DNA from 4 places in the Pseudodesulfovibrio halophilus DSM 5663 genome. Region 3 is predicted to be linked to each of the others. Evidence: predicted binding sites of a transcription regulator. Region 3 holds the regulator's gene; each other region holds the start of a gene.

Region 1 (5,660 bases), on a different contig from region 3:
GCCGCCGCCGAGCGTGGGGCAGGGATTGAAGGAAATGGCCGATCAGGCGGACAAGCCTTTCGCCTTCGGCTACATGCCGAATTTCGGGTATCCCGACGTCCGCGAATCCCTCGCGGAGCACGTCTCTCGCGAACAGGGAACCGAGGTCCCGGCCGAAAACCTCATCATCACCTGCGGTGCGGCAGGCGCGATCAACGCCTTTCTGCGCACCGTGCTCGACCCCGGCGAGGAAGTGGTCGTGCCCGCGCCCTTCTTCGTTGAGTACGGCTTCTACTGCGAAAACCACGGCGGCGTGCTCAAGCCGGTCCCGGCCAAACCCCTGACCTTCGAGCTCGACATCGACGCGATCGACAAGGCCATCACGCCCAAGACCCGCGCCGTGCTCGTCAACTCGCCCAACAACCCCAGCGGCGCCGTCTACTCCGAAGAAAGCCTCAAGGAGCTGGCAGCCGTGCTCGAAAAGCACAATGAGGGCCGCGAACGGCCCATCTTCCTGCTTTCCGACGAGCCCTACCGTTTCCTCGCATACGACGATACCGACGTGCCGAGCCTGTTGCCGCTCTATCCGTACACAGTGGTCTGCTCCTCGTTCTCCAAGAACCTGAGTCTGGCCGGAGCACGCATCGGTTATGCACTGGTGAACCCGGCCATGCCCGACTCCGAAGCGCTGCTGGCCGGACTGGTCATGTCCAACCGCATCCTCGGCTTCGTGAACGCACCGGCCATCGGTCAGCGTCTGCTGCACCGCTCCCTCGGGTCCGGGGTGGACATCTCCGTCTACGACGAACGCCGCAAGGCCATGGCCGAAGTGCTCGATAACGCGGGCCTGCGCTATACCATGCCCAAGGGCGCGTTCTATTTCTTCCCAGAAGCGCCCGGCGGCGACGACGTGGCCTTCACCGAACTGTTGCTCAAAGAGCGCATCCTCGCCGTTCCCGGCAAGGGATTCGGGTTCCCCGGCTACTTCCGCCTGACGTTCTGCGTGGGTGAAGACGTCATCCGCCGCAGCGCCGATGGCTTCAAGAAAGCCGTGGAAGCGGCATCGTAAATGGCATAAACGAAAAGTGGAAGCCCGGACGGGCTTCCACTTCATCGCTTCGCAGGGGTTCGCGGCTCCCTTGAAGCTTGCCGTATGCCCACGGAGAGGGTAATGGGCTGCGGCGTATGTTCAACTGTATTCCTCAGCGAGAACGAGTGCACAGTACGCATCACCCACGTTTTGATCTATTTACAATGCGTGAAGTACGGTTTCAGAAAAACTGATGCCTAAAAAATACACTTCGAGAAAATATGGAACTGTATCAACTCAGGACGTTCGTCACCGTGGCCGAAGAGGGCAGCCTGACCCGCGCGGCATCGCGTCTATACGCCAGCCAGCCCGCGGTCAGCGCGCACATCAAGGCCCTTGAGGACGAACTCGGCATAGCCCTGTTCAGGCGCACCCCGCGCGGAATGGTCCTCACCGAGGCCGGAACCGTCCTGCGCAAACGGGCCGACACCATCCTGCATCAGACAGACGTTCTGCTGGCAGAAGCCAAACAGCTCTCCGGCGAGGTATCCGGAGAACTGAGGGTAGGCCTCAACACCGACTCCGAATTCCTTCGCATCACCGAACTTCTGGAACTGCTGGCCGAGCGCCATCCAGAGCTGAAGCTGCACCTCGTGCAAAGCTCCACCGAAGGCATCCTGCGGGAAGTCCGCGCCAGAAGACTCGATGCCGGCTTCGTCTTCTACGGCCTGCCCGTCAACGACCTGGCCACCGAATCGCTCGCGAAATCACGCCTGCAGATCGTGGCACCCGCCCACTGGAAAGATCGCGTCGAAGGCCTCCCTGCGGAAAAACTGCTCGAGCTCCCATGGGTCTGGCCCGCCACCCACTGCCCGTTTCGCAACATTCTGGCCGAAAATGCGGACCTCTTTCATACGGACCCGGCCAACCGAATCGAAGTCGACTCCGAAGACATCATCCGACAACTTGTCGCAGCAGGAAAAGGCCTCTCCATCATGCGAGAAGACGAAGCCCGCGCAGCAGTCAAGGCCGGAAAAGTCATCCTCTGCCTCGAAGACCGCGACTTCACCACCAATATTCTCTTCACCTACCTCAAAAACAGACAGGACGACCCCGCCGTCACCGCGCTCGCCCAAGCCGTCAAAGACGTCTGGCAGGATCAGTAGTTCCTTAAAAGGAACGCCCCCGCTGGTCAGGCGGGGGCGTCGGGAGGAGGATGCTTGTCTCAAGAGGTCTTTCTGTACGGAACTATCGTCTCATCGCGGCTCGAAGTTTTTCGTAGGTGGCGTCGTCGATCTCGCCTTCCGCATAGCGACGCTTGATCACGTCCATTGCGATTGTCTGATGCGAAGGCTGTCGACTGCGGAACAGGCGCACTCCCATGAAAATCAGGGTTCCAAGGAGCAACAGACCGATCAGGCCGCCGAAGGGCATGTGAAAGGGAAGCCAGCCGGACGACATGAATCCGCCGCCTCCCCAATGGCCGTAGCCGTGTCCGCCGTTGCAGAACCAGTTTCCGAGTGCGCTCAGCATGTCCATGAATACTACCTCCTGCTTCGATTGCGCGTTACTTGAGACTAAGCACGCCGCGTGCCAAAAATACAAAGCCAATTATTTCAGACTGATAAAAGAAACCCCTCTTGCCGCAATGTGCAAGAGGGGTCACTTTCTGCACGAAATGCGTGCACAAGGGGTTGCACCTGTCACTTCACAACCAACACGGGGCAATGCGCGGTGTGGAGCACTTTGTGGGTTACGCTGCCGAGCAGGAGTCCTTCAAGGTCGGACTTCCCTTTGGAGCCCATGACGATGATGTCGCAGTCTTCGGCCTTGGCGACGTCGGCGATGACTTCGCCCGGTCGTCCGCCGACGATGCGGTCGCGGTAGACGACGTCCTGTCTGTCGAGGCGTTCGCGATAGGCGGAGAGCACGTTTTCCGCATCCTGCGTGTAGTGGTTGAGCACCCACTGCACGTTGGGCTCGCCAAGTTCGTTGGGGACGGGTTTGCGGCACACGAGCAGCAGGATTTCGGCGTTGGAGCTTTTGGCCATGTCCACGGCGCTGGTTGCGGCGGCGTCGGAGTGGCGGGAGCCGTCGACGGGGAGCAGGATTCTTTTCACGTTCATGGCGAATCTCCTTTGTTGCGGGCTTGTTCGTTGCCGGTAAACGGTTCCACCGTGGCGTGCCCTTCCTGCGAGATACCCTCGCGTCGGAGCACGCCGGTAACGGTCATGAGCAGTATCTTCAGGTCCAGCGGCAGCGTCCTGTTGTCGACATACCAGACGTCGAGCTCGAAGCGTTCCGGCCACTGCACGGCGTTGCGGCCGTTGACCTGCGCCCAGCCGGTAATGCCGGGGCGCACCTCGTGTCTTCTGGCCTGCCTCGGGCTGTAGAGCGGCAGGTACTGCATGAGCAGGGGGCGCGGGCCTACGAGGCTCATGTCCCCTTTTAACACATTGAACAGTTCGGGCAACTCATCGAGCGAACTGGCTCGCAACGCCTTCCCGAAGGGTGTCAGCCGTTGCTCGTCGGGCAGCATGGAGCCGTCCGGGGCCTCGGCGTCGAGCATGGTGCGAAACTTGAGGATGGTGAACGGTCTGCCGTTCAGACCGGGACGCTGCTGGCGAAACAGGACCGGGGCGCCGAGCTTCAGTCGCACCAGAACCGCCACGGCAAGCAGCACGGGCGAAAACACGACCAGCGCCGCCAGCGAGACGAGGATATCCATCACCCGCTTCATGCGGCCCCCATGGTCTTGAGTATGTGTTCGTTGACGCGGTTCACGTCGAATCGGTCTTCGGCCATCTCACGGCTCTTGCGGCCCATCTCGCGCACGGCGTCCGGGGCTTCGATCATCCGCTGAATGGCCAGCTCCAGCGCGTCGACATCTTTTGGAGGGATCAGATAGCCGTTGGCGCCCTCCTCCACCGTGAGACGGCAGCCGGGCGCGTCCGTGGTGACGATCGCCCTGCCGGTGCTCATGGCTTCGAGCACGGAGCGCGGCACGCCTTCGCGATAGTAGGTGGGCAGCACATAGGCGGTGCAGCCGGTCAGCAGAGGCCGCACGTCCTCCACGGGGTCGAGCAGCTCCACGGCTCCGGCCTCTTTCCAGCGACGCAACTCCTCCGGCCCGACGCCGTCCTCCCCCTGCTCCACGGCACCGGCGATCCGGAACACCGCATCCGGGAATCGTTTCTTGAGTCGTGCCGCGGCCTCCGCGAAAAGGCTGACGCCCTTGGACCGGATGAGCCGAGACAGACACAGAAAGACCGGCGGACCCGCGGGAGGCTCGGAAAAGGCATAGTGTTCCAGATCAACGCCGGTGCCGTTGGTCACTTCGGCACGTATGGCGTCAGGGACCACCCCGAGCTTTTGGAAAAAGGCCAGATCGTCCGGGTTCTGGAAGAAGACGGCGTCGTTGGTGCGAAGCCCGGCCGCGTAAAGGCCGCGCACAAGGTTGAATATGAGCCGCCGCTTCATGCCCTCGTCCTCGGTGAAGGCGTATCCGAGGCCGGTAATCATGGAGTATATGGCCGGGACGCCCGCCAGCCTGGCGGCGAAGGAGCCGTAGACCACGGGCTTGATGGTGTAGGACAGCACCGCGTCCGGTGCCAGATCCCGGAACACCCGCTTGAGAGCCAGCAGCGAGCCGAGGTCGCTCAGGGGATTGAGGCCGCGTCGGTTCAGCGGGATTTCCCGATAGCTCGCTCCCATTGCTTCCAGTTGCGGTCCCGGGGAAGGTGAATACGGCGGGGCCATGGCCACGACCTCGTGACCCCGCTCCAGCATGGCCCGCACCAGCGGACCGCGAAAATTGATGAGGGACGGGGCGTACCCGCCGAGGAGGGCTATCTTCATGGGTGCATGTTCGGTACGGGTTCGATTCAGTTCCAGCGGTCCAGCCATGCCTGCAGCATGAGCACGCTCCAGAGGGCGTGTTCGTTGTCGCGCCGTCCGGACATGTGCTCGTTCAGGGCTCGCGCCACGGGCACGCCGTTTTCCACCACGCCCTGCTCCAACCTCTTCGGGTGCAGCATGTCGCGCGCCCAGTCGTGCAGCGGACCGCGCAGCCATTCGCCCAGCGGCACGCCAAAGCCCATCTTGGGCCGGTCCGTCAGCTCTCGCGGCACATGCGCATCCAGAATGTCGCGCAGCACCAGTTTTCCCCTGCCGTGCGCCACCTTGAAGGATTCCGGCAGCCGCCATGCGAACTCGACCACGCGGTGATCGAGGTACGGAGCGCGGCTCTCCAGTCCCACCGCCATGGCGGCGCGGTCCACCTTGGTCAGGATGTCGCCGGGGAGATAGCTCAGGGAGTCCTGATACTGCATCCACTCCCGGAACGAGAGCCCCTCCGGGGCCTGCGCCTGAAGGGGCGGCCCGGGCACGCCCGTCAGCTCCTCGGGGTGATCCCACGTGGAGCACAGCGCGGCATACAGCCCCTCGCGGTGCGGCTGCACCATGACCCGCGCCAGCTTGTGCAGCTTGAAGCCCGGATTGTTCATGCGACGCGACGCGGGCACCAGGGGTTCCCAGAAATGATAGAGCCCGTCGAGCTTTCGGGGCGAAACGGAACGGATGGCCCGCGATGCGGCCCTACGAAGCGGCAGGGGGAGTCCGGACAACCGGCTCCAGAGCCTCGGCGCCGTGA
Region 2 (5,660 bases), on a different contig from region 3:
GATGGCCATGCCCATGCCGTAACCGAATTCCGCGGCGTCTTCGAACAGGGAGTTGCCCCAGGCCGGACCGTGTCCGTCCTTGTTCACGCAGTACGGGGTGGTCGGTGCGGATGCGCCCCAGATGGAGGAGCAGCCGGTGGCGTTGGCGATGATCATGCGCTCGCCGAACATCTGGGTGATGGCCTTGACGTACGGGGTTTCGCCGCAACCGGAGCAGGCGCCGGAGAATTCCATCAGGGACTGCTGGAACTGGCTGCCCTTCACCGTGGTGCGCGGCATGAGATCGTCCTTGAAGGAAACGGTCTCGGAGAAGTCGAAGTTGGGCACTTCGGCTTCGGTCTGGGTGTGCAGCGGCTTCATGACCAGCGCGGATTCCTTGGCCGGGCAGATGTCGGCGCAGTTGCCGCATCCGAGGCAGTCGAGGGTGCTGACCTGCATACGGTACTTGAGGCCCTTGATCTGCTTGCCCTTGGCGTCCAGCGTCTTGAAGGTTTCCGGAGCGGAAGCCATTTCTTCTTCGGTGGCCAGCACCGGGCGCAGGGCGCTGTGCGGGCAGACGAAGGAGCACTGGTTACACTGAATGCAGTTGTCGGCGATCCACTCGGGAACGTTGATGGCCACGCCGCGCTTTTCGTATTTGGAAGTGGCGACCGGGAACAGGCCGTCCGCGCTGAATGCGGAGACCGGCAGGTCGTCACCCTTCTGAGCCAGGATCGGGCGAACCACGTCGGAGATGAACGCGGGCTCGTCGGACTTGGCGGCGGGAGCGTCTTCGGCGTTCTTCCAGGATTCGGGAACCTGAATTTCCACCAGAGCAGCTTCGGCGTTGTCCACCGCGGCGATGTTCATGTTGACGATCTTTTCGCCCTTCTTGCCGTAAGCGGTGTGGATGCCGTCCTTGAGCAGCTTGACAGCCTGCTCGAACGGGATCACGTCGGCCAGCTTGAAGAACGCGGTCTGCATCACCATGTTGATGCGGTTGCCCAGTCCCACTTCACCGGCGATCTTGACGGCATCGATGTTGTAGAACTTCAGGCCCTTCTCGGCGATGGTGCGCTTCATGGCGGCGGGCAGGTGCTCGTCCATTTCCTCCACGGTGTTCCAGGAGGAGTTCATGACGAAGGTGCCGCCGTCCTTGATGCCGTCGAGCAGGTCGTACTGGTTCACGTAGCTGGCCTTGTGGCAGGCGATGTAGTCGGCTGCGGAGACCAGGTAGGTGGACTGGATGGGCTCTGCACCGAAGCGCAGGTGAGACACGGTGATGCCGCCGGACTTCTTGGAGTCGTATGCGAAGTATCCCTGTGCGTACAGGTCGGTGTTGTCGCCGATGATCTTGATCGCCTGCTTGTTGGCGCCGACGGTGCCGTCGGAACCAAGACCCCAGAATTTACACTGCACGGTACCCTTGGGGGTGGTGTCCAGAGCGCCTTCGACGGGCAGGGAGGTATTGGTGACGTCGTCTTCGATGCCCACCACGAAGTGGTTCTTGGGGGCGTCCACGGACATGTTGTCGAAGACGGACTTGACCATTGCGGGGTCGAATTCCTTGGAACCCAGTCCGTAACGGCCCGGGATGACTTCGGGAGCGCCGCCCTTTTCGGCGAACACGGTGCACACGTCTTCGTACAGCGGATCGCCGATGGAGCCGGGCTCCTTGGTGCGGTCCAGCACGGTCAGGCGTGCGACGGATTCCGGAAGAACGGACATGAAGTGTTCGGCGGAGAACGGGCGGTACAGGCGGACCTTGATCAGGCCGACCTTCTCGCCGTTGGCGTTGAGGTGGTTGACCACTTCCTCGATGGTCTCGCAGGAGGAGCCCATGGAAACGATCACGCGGTCGGCATCGGGTGCGCCCACGTAGTCGAACGGCTTGTAGGAGCGGCCGGTGAGCTTGGAGACCTTGTCCATCTCGGCCACCACGACGTCGGTCAGACGATCGTAGTACGGGTTGGCGGCTTCACGGCCCTGGAAGTAGATGTCCGGGTTCTGTGCGGTGCCGCGCAGCTGCGGGTGCTCGGGGTTCATGGAACGCTGACGGAACTCGTCCACCTTTTCCATGTTCACCAGCTTGGCCATGTCTTCGTAGTCGATGACTTCGACCTTCTGGATTTCATGGGAGGTGCGGAAGCCGTCGAAGTAGTGCATGAACGGCACGCTGGATTCGATGGAGGCCAGATGCGAGACCAGCGCCAGGTCCATGGCTTCCTGGACGGAAGCGGAAGCGACCATGGCGAATCCGGTCTGACGGCAGGCCATGACGTCCTGATGGTCACCGAAGATGGACAGGGCGTGGGCGGCGATGGCGCGGGCGGACACGTGGAACACGCCCGGCAGCAGCTCGCCGGAAATCTTGTACATGTTCGGGATCATGAGCAGCAGGCCCTGCGACGCGGTAAAGGTCGAGGTCAGGGCTCCGGCGGCCAGACAGCCGTGTGCGGCGCCTGCGGCGCCCGCTTCGGACTGCAGCTGGCGGACCATCACTTTCTGTCCGAAAATGTTGGTGCGACCTTGCGCGGCCCACTCATCGGCGATCTCGCCCATGGTGGAAGACGGGGTGATCGGGTAGATCGCCGCACATTCGCTCATGGCATACGCCACGTGCGTGGTGGCGGTATTGCCGTCCATGGTTTTCATTTTTTTAGCCATTCAACTCTCCTTGCGCCCGTTTCGGGCGATGGGTTTACAAACGGTGTCATCACACTTCGGATGTGGGTGGCCTTCACCCATTACCAAGAACCATGCCAAACTTCCTCAACATCTAATAATGCAGAAAAATCGAATGAGTAGCATTATAATCACCTCCCGCAGCCATCATCTATAACCCTCCGAGTCCGAAAATTCGGACACGTTCCGGGCCCTTGACTGTGTGAAAAAGAAGACAAAGGTCACAAGACGGAAAACAAAACTTGCAAAACACTGAAATGCAAGAATTAATTGTGTCCGAATTTTCGGACAGAGGCTTTTTTCGACGGATTTAGAGTGACAGGCCGTACTTCTTCAGCAGCGCATAGAAATGCGAGCGCGACAGGCCGGACACGGAGAGCGTTTTCGGGACATCACCCTCGCACTGGCGAATGAGCTCCTCAAGGTAGGCCTTCTCGGCCATTGACTTGAATTCACGCAGAGCCGGGAGCTGCTGTTCGAATATCTCCTCGAAAATGTCCTGCCCCAGCTTGCGCCCGGGCTGAACGTCGTCCGAAGAGTCTGAGCCGGTCATCTTGTGGATCTGCGCGCGGGCGACCTTGATGCGCAGTTCCCTCGGCAGGTGCATGGAGTAAAGCGTCTTCTCTTCGCCTGCTCCGACCACGGTCTGCTCCATGATGTTCAGCAGTTCCCGTATGTTGCCCGGCCACTCGTAGCTCTCCAGCGTGGGCAGGAAGTCGGAGCCGAACCCCTTCTCGGCAACGCCGTAACGGCGACAGATGCGCTCGGTCTGCCACTGGGCGAGAATGCGCACGTCCTCGGGACGCATACGCAGCGGCGGCAGGTGAATCTGCATGGTCTTGAGGCGGAACAACAGGTCACTGCGGAACTCGCCCTGCTCCACGAGTTTCTCGAGGTCCTGATTGGTGGCGGAAAGCAGGCGGAAGTCACTCTGCAGCTCGGACGTGCCGCCCACGGGCCGGAACGTACGCTCCTGAAGGACACGCAGAAACGATTTCTGGATGGAAAGGGGCATCTCCCCCACTTCGTCGAGAAAGAGCGTCCCCCCGTCGGCCAGCTTCACGAGACCGGTGCGGTCGGAGTGGGCTCCGGTGAACGCTCCTTTCTTGTGCCCGAACAAAGTGCTCTCCACGAGCGACTCGGTGAGCGAGGCACAGTCGACCACCACAAAGCTGCCGCCCTTGCGCCCGCTGTTGCGGTGAATGGTGCGGGCGAACAGCTCCTTGCCGGTGCCGGTCTCGCCGGTGACCAGCACGTTCGAGTCCGCACGCGCCGCTTCCGCCAGCTGGCGAAGGGTGCTTTTGAACGACGGACTCTCGCCGATTACCCCGCTCAGGTCCAGATTCTCCAGCGCGGACTTGGCGAGCTTCTGGTCGCGATATTTGAGGGCGCGGCCCAGAGTGAGGGTGATTTCGCGTACGGAGCTCGGCTTGAGCAGGTAGTCCCAGACGCCCTGCTGGATGGCAAGCTCTGCCCCGTCCGGATCGCCGCGGCCCGTGAGGATGATGACCTCCGGGGCCTCGGGGAGCGACACGATCTCCGGCAGGATGTCCAGCCCGTTTCCGTCGGGCAGGCGGACATCGAGAAACACCACGTCGATCCCTCCCTGCCGCACTCGGCGCAGCCCTTCGTCGAGGGTCAGCGCCTTGGACGGCTTGTGCGCCATCCGGGTGGAGAGACTTTCAATGGTGCCGCAGACTTGCGGATCGTCGTCTATGATCAGGATTCGGGCCACGTATCACCTCGTTTCGCATCGCTTAAAACGGTAGCCACCGCCTCGGCGATGATGTTTTTGTCGTAGGGCTTGATAACAACGCGCCTTATGTTTGGCAAACCCGAAGCGGCCCCCACGGCATCTTCGCGACCGGAAACCAGCAGCAGCGGGAGTCCCGGCACTATGTCCGCAAGCGTCTCGGCCAGGTCGACGCCGTTGGCGCCGGGCATGTCGAAGTCGGTGATGACGAGGTCGAAGTCTTCCTCGGCCTGCGCCACCAGCTCCAGCGCCCGCATCACGTCCGCCGCGGCGCTCACGCTGTAGCCGAGGCTCTCCAGCAGCCGGGGCGTGGTCTCCAGCTGATCCGGGTCGTCCTCCACGAAAAGGATTCGTCCGTCGCCCTGCACCAGCCCCTCCACGAGCGCCATGGGTGCGTCCTGCCCCTCGTCCAGCAGCGGGAGGTAAATCTCGAAGGCGGTCTGCTTCCCCGCGGAACTGCTCACGCGGATGCCGCCGTTGTGGCCCTTGACGATGCCGTGCACCACCGCGAGGCCGAGGCCGGTGCCCTCCGCCTTGCCCTTGGTGGTGAAGAACGGGTCGAATATCTTGTCCAGAATTTCTGCCGGAATGCCGGGACCGTTGTCGATGATCGCCAGACGCAGGTAATGTCCGGGATCGAGGTTGACCGTGCGCGCGTCTTCCTCGTCAAGGTCGGCTCCACCGAGCTCCACACGCAGGATGCCCCCGGTTTCGCGCAGCGCCTGAAAGGAGTTTGTGCACAGGTTCAGCACCACCTGATGCAACTGGGTGGGGTCGGCCCAGGTGGCCGGAACGTTGCTCTCTATGTCCGCGCTGATCTGAATGTTGCCGGGCATCGAAGCCTTGACCAGCCCGAGCACCTCCTCGACCACCTCGCCGATGTCGGTTGGCCGGAACCCTTCCTGCGAAGGGCGGCTGAAGGCCAGTATCTGCTTGACCACGTGCCCGCCGCGCCGGGCCGCCTTGAGAACGCGGTCCAGATCCTTGCCCGCCAGCGAGTCCGGGTCCACGTCGAGCATGGCCAGCTCGGTGGAGTTGATGATGGAGGTAAGGATATTGTTGAAGTCGTGCGCGATACCGCCCGCGAGCGTACCGATGGCCTCCATCTTCTGGGACTGGATGAGCTGCTTCTCGAGGTCGCGCTCCTTGGTGATGTTCTCCGCGGTGGAGAGCGTTCCCACGGCCTTGCCGTTCTGGTCGAAAAGCGGGACCTTGTTCAGTTCGAGCCACGCCTCGCGCCCCT
Region 3 (5,660 bases):
ATTGGCGAAAAGATTCTCGGCCACGGCCACGGAGCGGTGCCTGCCGCCGGTGCAACCGATGGCGATGGTTATCCTGTAGCGCCCCTCGTCAGCGTAAAGAGGGAGGATGTAGTCGATGAAATTCCTGAACCTGCCGATGAATTCGCTCCCGGGCTCTCTGCCGAGCACGAACTCGGCCACGTCGGCATCCTTTCCGGAGCCGGCCTTGAGGTCCGCGTCGAAATAGGGATTGGGCAGAAAGCGCATGTCGAACACGAGGTCCGCCTCAATCGGCATTCCGTACTTGAAGCCGAAGGACAGCACGTGGACGCGCATCCCCCTGCCCGGCTCCTGCACCGTGGTCCATTTTTCCTGAATAACCCGGCGCAAGTCGTGCACCGAGTACTGGGTGGAGTCGATGGCAAGGGCCGCCTGCTTGCGGATCGGGTCCAACAGATCACGTTCCTTCTCAAGAGCCTGCTCCAGTCCGAGGCTGGCACTCTCCAGCGGATGCGGACGACGAGTCATGGCATAGCGCGTCACGAGCGTTTCGAGACGAGCCTCCACGAAAAAGATTTCGACGCGGGCGCCCATGCTGTCCATGGACTCCAGCGCCTCGTTCCACTCTTCGAGAAAGTCGTCCTGACGCAGGTCCAGTCCGAGCACCAGCCCGCGCTGCCGGGGGTCATCCTTCTGCCGAAAGAGCTCCGCGAGCTTGGGTGCCATGCTCACCGGCAGCCCGTCCACGCAGAAAAAGCCGAGGTCTTCAAAGACCCGGATGGCGGTACTCTTCCCCGCCCCTGAAAGGCCGGTTACAATGATGACCGTGAAGGCGTTGCGTGGTGTCATGGCGGGTTATGCGCTCTTGAGCAGTTTCCAGAGTTCATCCTGTCCCTCCGCCTCCATGAAGGCCTTGCGGAAGGAGTCGTCCTTCAAAAGCCGCGAGATGTGCGCCAGAATGCGCAGATGCATCCCCGCGACCTGTTCAGGAGCGAGCACCAGAAAGAATATATGACACGGCTTGAAGTCGAGCGACTCGAAGTCGAGCCCTTCCCGGCTTCGGCCTGCCACAACGGCGATCTGTTCCAGAGAGTCCAGCTTTCCGTGTGGAATGGCGACGCCGTCGCCGATGCCTGTGGTGCCGAGCTCCTCGCGCTCCTTGAGAACGCGCAGGACATTGTCGGCATCCATGTCCGGGAAGCGTTCCTGCAAGGGAACGACAAGCTCTCCGAGGGCCCCGGCCTTGTCGGCCGAGGCCATGTCGGAGAGAATCAGGTCCTTTTCAAGGTAGTCACCAAGTTTCATTGATCAGAATCCGGGATCGATGAGGCCGAAGTCTCCGTTGTCGCGCTTGTAGATGACGTTGACGCCCTCGGTTTCGCTATTCCTGAAGACGAGGAACTCATGATCCATGGTGTCAAGCTGCATGGCAGCCTCGTCCACGGACATGGGCTTGGGCACGTAGCTGTCCGTTCCCACAATGGTGGGCTCGGAAAGACGGTCTTCGCCATAGTTCAGGTAGTTCATGCGAACCTCCCGTTCCTGACGGACCTTTCTGGTCTTGCCCTTCATCTTCTCGCGCTGCTTGCGAAGCTGCGCCTCAAGCTTGTCCAGCACCAGATCAATGGTGGCGTACATGTCCTCGGAGGACTCGATCGCCGTCAGGTGCATGGTGTCCGCATCCAGGATGACGTCCGCCTTGTGACGGAGCTTCTCCACCATGAGGTTCACCTGAAGATCCGCATTGTCGGTGTCCTTGAAGAACTTGCCGAGCTTGGCGAAGCGCTTGTTGGCATAATCCCGCAGATGCTGAGAAGGATCGAAGTTCTTGAAGGTGAAGCTGATATTCATGGAATACCCTCCTGGTTATGGGTAGTGAACAAGCCTTGACTAAAAATAGCTCTTGCGCTTGGACGATGATGCAATCCCCATGGCGGACCGGTACTTTGCCACGGTCCTGCGGGCGATGTTCACGTCCAGCCGCTCCTTGAGTATCTCGCCGATCTTTTCGTCGCTGAGCGGTTTTTTCGGCTCCTCCTCGCTTATGAGTTTCTTTATGAGCGCCTTGACGCTTTCCGACCCGACCTGCGAACCGTCGCCGAGGTCGAGAGCACTGTTGAAAAAGAATTTGAGCTCGAAAATGCCGTGCGGTGTGGACACGTACTTGCTCGTCGTGATGCGGCTGACCGTGGACTCGTGCATGTTTATGTCTTCGGCGACCTCCTTGAGGATCAGGGGCTTGAGCTTGGTCACGCCCTCCACGAAGAATTCGCGCTGAAACTTCACGATGCTCTCCATGACCTTGTAGAGCGTGCGCTGGCGCTGGTACAGGCTCTTCATCAGCCATGCCGCGGAGCTCATCTTGTCGCGGAAATAGTCCTTGTCCAGATCCGCCCTTCCCTGCACGGTGTCGGCGAGGAACTGGTTCATCTGCAAACGCGGCAGACCGTCCTCGTTGAGCACGATCACGAAATCGTCCCCGTAGCTGTAAACATACACGTCGGGGCTGACGTAGTGCGGCTCGGTACTCGAAAAATTGGCGCCAGGCATGGGGTCGAGCTTCTGAAGCTCTTCAAGATACCCCTTGAGCTCTTCCAGAGAAATCTTGAACTTTCGGGCAAGCGGCTTGAAGCGGTTCTTTTCGATGTCCTCAAGGTGTTCGGTGACTATCGACACAAGAATGGGATCGTCGATGCCGAGCATCTCCATCTGCACAAGCAGACATTCACGCGGAGTACGGGCCGCAACGCCGACAGGGTCGAGACGCTGGATGCGCCTGACCACGGACTCGACGAGATCCTCGTCGACACCGGGAATCATCTCGCAGAGCTCTTCCATGCTGGCCTGAAGATAACCGTTGGAGTCAAGGTTGCCTATGATTACATCGGTAATGGCGACCTCCTGCTCCGAGAAGTCGGAGAGACGGATCTGCCAGCCGAGGTGCCCTTCAAGGGAAGGCTTAGACGCGAGACGGGCCTCAAAAGTCAGGCCCTCTTCCGGGGACTCGTATTCGCGGACCTGCGACTGCTTGGAAGAGCTGGAGAACTCGCCCATGTAGTTGTCCCAGTCCGCGTCACGCATGACGGATTCATCGGTCCCCTCGCCCGCTTCCTTGAGGGAGTCCGACTCCTTTTCCGGAGCCTCCTGAACGGCCTCGTTTTCGGATTCCTCCAGAAAAGGATTTTCAAGAAGCTCCTGCTGAACCGTTTCAACCAGCTCGAGACGCGACATCTGCAGCAGCTTGATTGCCTGCTGCAACTGCGGCGTCATGACCAGCTGCTGCGTCAGCTTGAGTTGTTGCCTGAGTTCAAGCCCCATACGGTTTCTCTATTCATGCGGGCGTCCCACCCGGTTCTCGACATAAAATTGGTCATTTGCTCGGGGTACACAACCCGAATCACTTGTGTTGAAGTATGCCACATGCTTTCCACTACCGCAAGAAAGACCGGATAACCAACTGCAAATGTTGATTTTACACACACAACACAATGAGCATGAAAAAACTGTACCAACCTTCCGGGCGACTGTAAACGACCAAAGGGTGGAACTCTCGAAAAAAACTAGAGAGAGAAGTCTTCGCCCAGATAGATCTGCCGGGCCCGGGAGCTCTGCACGATGTCGGCAGGCGTGCCGTCGAGGATGATGGTGCCCTCGTACACAAGGTAGGCTCTGTCGCAGATATTCAAAGTTTCCCGGACATTGTGGTCAGAGATGAGAATCCCGATGCCCATACTCTTGAGCACGGAGATGATTTCCTGAATATCAATGACAGCGATGGGGTCGATGCCGGCGAACGGCTCGTCGAGAAGAATGAAATCCGGACTCATGATAAGCGCCCGGGCTATTTCCAGCCTGCGCCTTTCCCCGCCGGAGAGGTACATGGAAGCCTGATCCGCGAGCTTGGTTATGGAGAACATCTCCATAAGCTCATCGGCGCGGTCGCGCTGCTGGCGCGGCGTCATATCCGTCTGCTCAAGGATTATCTGCAGATTCTCGCGAACCGTCAGTTTGCGGAAGATGGAGCTTTCCTGCGGCAGATAACTCACGCCGAGCCGCGCCCGTTCGTGCAACGGAAGGTCTGTGATATTCCTGCCGTTGAGATAGACGTCTCCCGAATACGGCTTGACGATCCCGGCGAGCATGTAGAACGTCGTGGTCTTGCCCGCGCCGTTGGGCCCGAGCAGTCCGACGACTTCCTCGCGGCCGAGCGACAGGCGAATGCTGTGAACGACTTCCTTGCGACCGTAACGTTTGCTGAGATCGGAGGCGGAGAGGCCCTTTTCCATCTACTGAATCTCCAGACCGCTGTTGGTGAAGAACTCGGCTTCGACGCGCTTGCCTTCGCCGCCGACCACCTCACTGCGGTTTTCCCGAACATAAAAACGAATCTTGTCGCCGGTGATGCTGTTGGGGCCGTCGCGCAGGACCGGGTCCTGCTCCATGACCAGAATCCGCGGCTCGACCAGATAGGTCAGCTTGCCGCAGTCACCGGAAGTGTTCCCCTTCTCCGCGTGGACATTCCCGGTGGCAATGATGCGATCAATACCTTTCACATCGAACCGCTTGTCACCCGTGACAAAAAAGGCGGAGACCTTGTCGGCGGTAAGCGTGAGCCCTTCATGCTTGGCAACGACGTTTCCCTCGAAGGCCACGACCTTGCCCTGCTCGTCGTAGGTCATGCGGTCCGCGTTGACCTTGACGGGGACGCCGGTGGGTGCCTGCCGCGGCTTGGGCGGAACGTCCTGAATGTCGGAAACGACCTGCCCGACGCCTTCGGCCGGCTCCACTCCCTCAGGCGCCTCGGCCTTGTTTTCAGCAGACTCGCGCGGGTCGGGAATTTTTTCGAGATACTTGGCGTTGGCATAGCCGATAGCCGCAGACTCGGGGAATTCAGAGGCACCGGGTTCAAAGACGGCCACCCAGCCATCCTGCGGGTATCCCACACGGACGCGATCGCCTTTCATGAGGGTGCGAACATGCTCGGCACCGGGACTTCTGGCCTCGCGAACGTTCAGATTCACGGAAGTCTCACGCAGTTCACCGCGCTGCTGGGAGAAGGCATCGGTCGCAGGGAGAGCCACAAACAGCGCCGCCACCATGAAATACAAGACTCGATTGAAAATCATTTTACTGCTCCGCTTGTTCGTCAGCCCTGTCAGAGCCGACCGCGCTGGTACTCACGACCGCTTCGACGCCACCAGCGGCCACCATCCGCCGTGAGAGGAGATCTATTTCGACGGCGGGGGCCTTCACCTTCAGGTCTGGCCGGGTCACGGAAACACCGCCCTTGATGACGACCTTATCGATGGCCCCGACATAGTCGAAGTTCTTGGCCTGCACGGTAAACATGCCGAAACGGCCGTCCACGTTGTCGTAGAGCGTGAGATTGTCGTTCTGTTGGTCCACTTCTCCGCTGTCGGCACGCACGTATACTTCCTGCCTGTCATCGCCGAAATAGGCGGTGAGCTGCGGACGCTCGACGACAACGAGCCCCTTGTCCTGATCGTAGGCGGCCTTGCGTGCCTGCAACCTCCAGTCGAGGGCACCTCCGCTACCCTGCTCAAGCAGAATGTCCTCCGCGCTGATTTCCGCGCTGGAAACCAGCGGGCTGTCCTCCATGGTCCGCTTGTCGGTGGACGCAGGTTTTTCGGGCTCGGAATGGGAGACATACTCCTTAACGA
Region 4 (5,660 bases), on a different contig from region 3:
GCGCCATGCTCATGCGGCACCTGCGGGCGATCGACGCCAGAATCCCGGAAGCCCCCGAGTCTCCCGGAGCCATGCTCCGGCAGTGGGCCAGGCTGCTGCTGCGACAGGGAAAGATCATGCGGCACGGCTTTCCGTTTTCCGCTTCCCGCCACCTGCCGGGCGCCGCGACGGACTGCCTCGTCACCTCGCTGGAGCTGGAGCCGGAGAATCTGGACTCCCTGCGGCTGATGGAAAACGCCACGCGCGCCCAGCGCGGGCTGGAACACGCCCGCAGCGGCTATCTGGCCATGCTGACTCTGCATGTACGCGGAGACTGGCGGCTCGAACTCGAGAGCGCGCTGGCCGACCTGCGCGCGTTCCGTATCGAGCAGGGCATGGAAACCCTTCGCTACGCAAGGCACCTCGCCCTTGAGGCAGACGCGGAAAAAGCGTTTCATCGCGCCCTCAGGGCCAACGACCCGCGCGCCATCCTCGCCGGACTGCTGGAGCAGCCCGCCTAGTTCATCTTCAGGCAGTCCGCGACAACTCCGTCGGGCTCCACCGGAAGATCCCCGAAATGTTCCTCAAACAGTTCCCGCGTCCGGCGGGCCGTTTCTTCCGCTTCAACCAGTTCGCCGGTTTCCCGAAGAGACAGCGCGAGCCCAGCGAGGACCGGGATGAGAGCGCGGTTGTTCTCGGTCCACCCTTTCTCGAACAGGGCCAGACACTCACGATAGACCGTTACGGCCCGTCCGTGCTCGCCGGCAGCGGCCAGTACCGCGGCGAGGCCTTCAAGGTCGGCCGCGATGTCGGGGTGCGTCTCCGGCTTGAGCCGCTTGTCCACTTCGAGGGCGGCTTCCAGATATGCCACGGCCTCGGCGTGCCTTTCGGCAAAGTGCAGGGTGAAGCCGTACTGATGCAGGATGCGGTTGGCGTCCGGGGTGGCGAGCCCGTCGCGGACCATGTCGGCGCAGGCCGCAACGTGCGGAGCGAGGGGTTCCGGCACCTGCGATCCGGGTTCGGCGTCGGGCACGGCCAGCGACAGGGCGTGCAGGGCCCGACTCTGCCATACCGCGTGTTCCTGCGGGTCGAGCTCGTCGAGGATGAACCGGCGCACCTGCTGCGGCACGCTGAAGGTGCCGGTGCCGTGGTCCATCTCCACGAGCCCGAGACGGCACACCGGGTCGAGGGTGGCGGCCACCGCGAACATGGCGGCGGCGGGATTGATAAGGGCGGGATTGTGCATGGCGCCTTCGGCGGCGATGGCCATTTCGAAGGGCACGGGCGCGTCCGCGAGCACGCAGGCGCAGAAAAGCGCCTCGGCCCCGGCGGGGCTGTCGGCGCGGGCGGTTTCGACGGCGGACCGGATGCTTTCGCTGTTCATGGATACCTCCGTGCATGGAGATACCCGCCCGGTCCGCCGGATTCAAGAGCTATTTCTTGATGTTGATGGTGGTATTGAGGATGGAGTCAGAAGTGGTGATGACCTTGGTGTTGCTCTGGAACGAGCGCTGGGTCAGGATCATGTCCGCGAACTCCTGCGCCATGTCCGTATTGGACATCTCCAGCGAGTTCTGGTTCGTGGTGCCGAACGCCTCGCTGTCGGGAGCTCCGGTCAGGATCGTCCCCGCGTCCTGCGAGGCGGAGAACAGGTTGCCGCCCTCGCGCCGCAGGCCGAAGTCGTTCTGGAAGCGGTACAGGGTCAATTGAGCCAGCCGCTCCGTCTCCCCGTTGGAGAAATTGCCCTCCACGAACCCGTCGCGACTGATGGAAATATCCCGCAGGTACCCCTGCGCATACCCGTCCTGCGTGGCGAACTTGGTTCGGGAGCCGTCCGGGAACGAGCTGGTGTTGTTCACGCTCAGAGAGGTGTCGCTCATTTCCGGAAGCGCGGCGGCGTTGATCCCCACGGAGGCCGCGTTGCTCGCACCTCCTGCCCAGCTCAGGGTCGAGGTTGTCACCCCGAAGTCCAGCCCCACGGTTTGCGCGGCAGTGCTGCCGTTGGAAGAGATGAAGGCCACGTCAAACGTGGGCATGCCGTTGCTCTGAATCAATCCCATGTCCGCCGGCGCCCAGTTGCTGAGGGTTCCCGCCGCGTCCGCCGTGAAGGCGCTCATGTTCACGAGGCTCCCGCCGGGGCCGAAGCTGAGGGTGCCCACCGCGAGCAGCCCGGCCTGCGAGCTGCCCTGAAAACCTGCACGCCCATCCTCCGAGGCCGGGATGGTCACGGCGTATTCCCAGAAGGTGTTTCCGCCGGAAGCGTTGGAGACGCCGTTCTCGTTCACCGGGTCGAAGGACACCGTCAGTTGATGGGGATCGCCGTTCTCGTCGTAAACCTTGATGCTGGATGTGTACGGAGCCCGTGCAAGAGGCTCCTCGTCCGAGGCGTCGTAGCTGCCGAACATGGCGAAAAACGGGTTCGTGCTGCTTGTGATGGAATCCGGGCTCGTGCGGTCGAGATTGGTGATCATGGAAACGGCGGAAGTGGCGCGCGGCGGGCTGACCACCGTGCGCAGGGTCTGGCCGTCCACCACCACGTCTTCCATGGGCAGCTGCACATCGCCGATGGTGCCGGTGGACTCGCCGGTTTCCCGGTCAACGCCGAATCCCTGCAGACGATATCCGGCGGGGTTCACGAGATACCCCTCGCGATCGAAACGGAAGTTGCCTGCACGGGTGTAGAAGACGTCCGAGCCGTCCGGGTCCCCGACACCGAAAAATCCCTTGCCTTCGATGCCTATGTCGGTGACCTCGCTGGAGGTCTCCATGGCCGACTGCCTGAAGTCCGCCAGCACGGCCGCCACGCCGACGCCCTTGCCCATCTGGCTGGACTCCATCACTCCTCCCGCGGAGCGGTGGCTGCCGGTGGCCATCTGCGAGTACATCAGCGAATTGAAGTGGATATCCGCCTTGCGGTATCCCACCGTATTGACGTTGGCGAGGTTGTTGCCGACGACCTGCATGCCGTCGCTGTACGCCTTCACCCCGGTGGCGCCTATATACATTGAACTGAATGCCATGACTTCCTCCTTCGGGCACTCCCCGGTTCCCCAACCGGGCAAAACGTTCCCGATATTCTCCGTGCCATTACCTAGCAACAGCCATGCCACGGGATTGACATTTCATCCCGGCGGGTTATCATCCCCATGCAGTGGGCAAAACATGCCCCGGCACGAAGAGATGCCCTGAAAACCGCACCGTCTGGACAAAAACATGCCGGTTGCGTAGTCTGGAAACGATTTTAACCCCCAAGCACGGGAGCAGCGAATGGCCCGCACACTTTCCCGCAGAGACATGCTCCGGAGCCTTGGCGTTCTGGGTCTGACCCTCGGCGCGGGCTCCCTGCCCGTAACGGCGTTTGCCGCACCGGGCACGAAGCGGCACAGCCGCACGGCCCTGCTCATGGGAACATTCGTCACCGTCACGGTGGCGCACCCGTCGGGGGACTTCGCGGATGAAGCCGCCGGGAGGGCCTTTGAGGCCATCCGCGCAGAGCTGCCCGTTTTCGACGGACACGACCGCTCTTCCGCCCTCTCCGTGCTCAACCGCGACGGCGAGCTGGCCGCGCCGCCGCCGCAGATGGTCTCCCTCATGGAGGCCGCCGCCAACTGGCACCGCTCGACAGACGGCGCTTTCGATCCGTCCGTCACCCCGCTGGTGTCTCTCTTCCGCGAGGCCGCGGCAAAGGGTGTCGAGCCGGACCGCCAAGAGGTCAGGCAGGCGCTCGAACTGGTGCACGCCGAACGAATCGTCGTTTCCGGCCAGCGTCTGGCGCTGGGCTGCGACATGGCGGTCACCCTCGACGGCATCGCCAAGGGCGCACTGGTGGACAGGGCCTCCGAGGTCATGAGCGACTTCGGCGCCTCCACGCACCTCATCAACGCCGGAGGTGACATCCGGGCCAGGACCGACTCGGACCACCGCTCGTGGCGGGTCGCTGTTCAGTCGCCCGACGGCGGCGAGTACCCTGCGGTCACGCGGCTTCGCAACGGCGCCGTCGCCAGTTCCGGCAGCTACGAATCGCTCCGGCCCGAGGCCGGCGGATTCGCCCACCTGCTGGACCCCAGAACCGGATATCCCTGCCGCACCGCGGCCGGGGTCACCGTCATCGCCCGCAACGCGGCCGAAGCCGACGCGCTCTCGACCGCGGTCTACGTCCTCGGCCCCAGAAACGGCCTGCAACTCGTCAGGTCACGCCCCGGAACCGAATGCCTCATCCTCGGCCCCGACGGGACCGAGCTGCGCAGTTCGGGATTCGACAGGGTTGCCATTTGATTCGGCCGGGCGTAGACGGACCCTTGAAATCATCAAAAAACAAACATTGGAGCTTCATCACATGAAACGTTACGCATCCGCGCTCTGCGCCCTCGTCCTTCTTCTCGGCCTCACCGCCTGCAACCAGCAGCAGAAGGCCGACAGCCTGAAGATCGGCGTGGTGGACGAAACCGTCGCCTTCCAGAGCAACTCCGCCACCTCCGAAGCCATGGCCTACCTGCAGAAGAAAGGCGAAGGACTTCAGGCCGATGCGCGCGAAGCCTACGAAGCCATGCAGGCTGACGAAAATCAGGAAACCACGGCCCGCTACAAGCAGGCCATGAGCAAGCTGCAGCAGAGCATGGGCAAGGAACAGCAGCGCATCTTCGGCAAGCTCAACGAGGCCTTTGTCAAGGAACTGGAAGCCTTCCGCAAGGAAAAGGGCCTCGACATCATCCTGCCCAAGCAGTCCGCCCTTTCCATGTCTCCGGAACTCGATGTGACCGAAGAAGTCACCGAGCGCATGAACAAGGTCCAGATCGACTTCGACGCCGTTGTTGAAGCCGACAAGGCCGAAAAGGGTTCCGAAGCCGAATCCAACTAGATCCGGCAGCCTGAACGACAAAGGCCCCCGCACCGGAAGGTGCGGGGGCCTTTTTTACATCGAAATCCCGAATCAGATGGAATCGCGGAAATCCTTCATCTCGCCTATTGCCGCGTCAAAGGAGGAGTCGAACTGCTCGAACTGCTCGCGCAGCTGCTCTTCACGCCCCTCCTTGGCCGCCATTTCCATGGACAGGGCCATGTCGGAAAGGCGCGACGCCCGGACCACGCCGGACATGCCCTTGAGGGAATGGGCGGCCTTGGCAGCGCCATCCAGGTCACCGTTCTCCACCGCCTGAGCCAGCGTGTCGCGCCGCTTAGGGCTGTCTTCCAGATAGGCGTCAAGCAGTTCCGCCGCCAGTTCGTTGTCGCCCCCGAGACTTCCGAGGAAAAAATCGGAATCGAAAAATGTCATGCTGTACTCCCTACATGATAGTCGACATAATCGTATCGTACATGCAATCTGCCATGCTCTTCAAGCTATGGGTATTATTTCCGCAATTGCCGCAAAAAGGAAAGATACTTTTCCGTTACCGACTCAAGGCCGTACTCCTGCTCCACCCTGAGTCGCGCGGCACTTCCAGCGTTTCGCAATGATTCCCGAGACATCCGAGACACATTCAGCAGCGCGCGCGCCAGCGCCTGCGGGTCCCGCGGCGGCACGACCGACCCGGTGTCCCCGATGATCGCGGCGGCGTCCCCCACATCCGTGGATACGCAGGGCACTCCGCACGCCATGGCCTCGCCCAGCACATTCGGGAAGGATTCGCCTACGGAAGAGAGGGCCAGCAGGTCCAGCCCCGCCATAAAGCCCGGCATGTCGT

The links. The regulator sigma-54, encoded in region 3, starts transcription at its own class of promoters, with help from an activator protein. The targets are predictions, from matches to a motif close to CTGGCACGGNNNNTGCTT.
Region 1: a site for sigma-54 is predicted at 2,589-2,606, ahead of BR24_RS05830 (SHOCT domain-containing protein). Genes of this name have one in related genera too.
Region 2: a site for sigma-54 is predicted at 2,728-2,745, ahead of nifJ (pyruvate:ferredoxin (flavodoxin) oxidoreductase). Genes of this name have one in related genera too.
Region 4: a site for sigma-54 is predicted at 3,072-3,089, ahead of BR24_RS01650 (flagellar hook protein FlgE). Genes of this name have one in related genera too.

Annotation. Positions count from the first base shown of each region.
Region 1 is NZ_JCANTV010000009.1:208,610-214,269, forward strand. Features, by position in the region: gene BR24_RS05820 (pyridoxal phosphate-dependent aminotransferase) at 1-1,048, shown strand, start outside; gene BR24_RS05825 (LysR family transcriptional regulator) at 1,291-2,175, shown strand; gene BR24_RS05830 (SHOCT domain-containing protein) at 2,258-2,548, opposite strand; gene BR24_RS05835 (universal stress protein) at 2,713-3,135, opposite strand; gene BR24_RS05840 (sugar transferase) at 3,132-3,749, opposite strand; gene BR24_RS05845 (glycosyltransferase family 4 protein) at 3,746-4,915, opposite strand; gene asnB (asparagine synthase (glutamine-hydrolyzing)) at 4,894-5,660, opposite strand, start outside.
Region 2 is NZ_JCANTV010000012.1:36,888-42,547, forward strand. Features, by position in the region: gene nifJ (pyruvate:ferredoxin (flavodoxin) oxidoreductase) at 1-2,646, opposite strand, end outside; gene BR24_RS10930 (sigma-54-dependent transcriptional regulator) at 2,975-4,399, opposite strand; gene BR24_RS10935 (ABC transporter substrate binding protein) at 4,384-5,660, opposite strand, start outside.
Region 3 is NZ_JCANTV010000015.1:118,297-123,956, forward strand. Features, by position in the region: gene rapZ (RNase adapter RapZ) at 1-828, opposite strand, end outside; gene BR24_RS15060 (PTS sugar transporter subunit IIA) at 835-1,284, opposite strand; gene hpf (ribosome hibernation-promoting factor, HPF/YfiA family) at 1,288-1,830, opposite strand; gene rpoN (RNA polymerase factor sigma-54) at 1,870-3,297, opposite strand; gene lptB (LPS export ABC transporter ATP-binding protein) at 3,540-4,265, opposite strand; gene BR24_RS15080 (LptA/OstA family protein) at 4,266-5,105, opposite strand; gene lptC (LPS export ABC transporter periplasmic protein LptC) at 5,107-5,660, opposite strand, start outside.
Region 4 is NZ_JCANTV010000004.1:52,568-58,227, forward strand. Features, by position in the region: gene BR24_RS01640 (glycosyltransferase family protein) at 1-500, shown strand, start outside; gene BR24_RS01645 (tetratricopeptide repeat protein) at 497-1,363, opposite strand; gene BR24_RS01650 (flagellar hook protein FlgE) at 1,413-2,999, opposite strand; gene BR24_RS01655 (FAD:protein FMN transferase) at 3,247-4,254, shown strand; gene BR24_RS01660 (OmpH/Skp family outer membrane protein) at 4,316-4,837, shown strand; gene BR24_RS01665 (Hpt domain-containing protein) at 4,910-5,251, opposite strand; gene BR24_RS01670 (glycosyltransferase family 4 protein) at 5,326-5,660, opposite strand, start outside.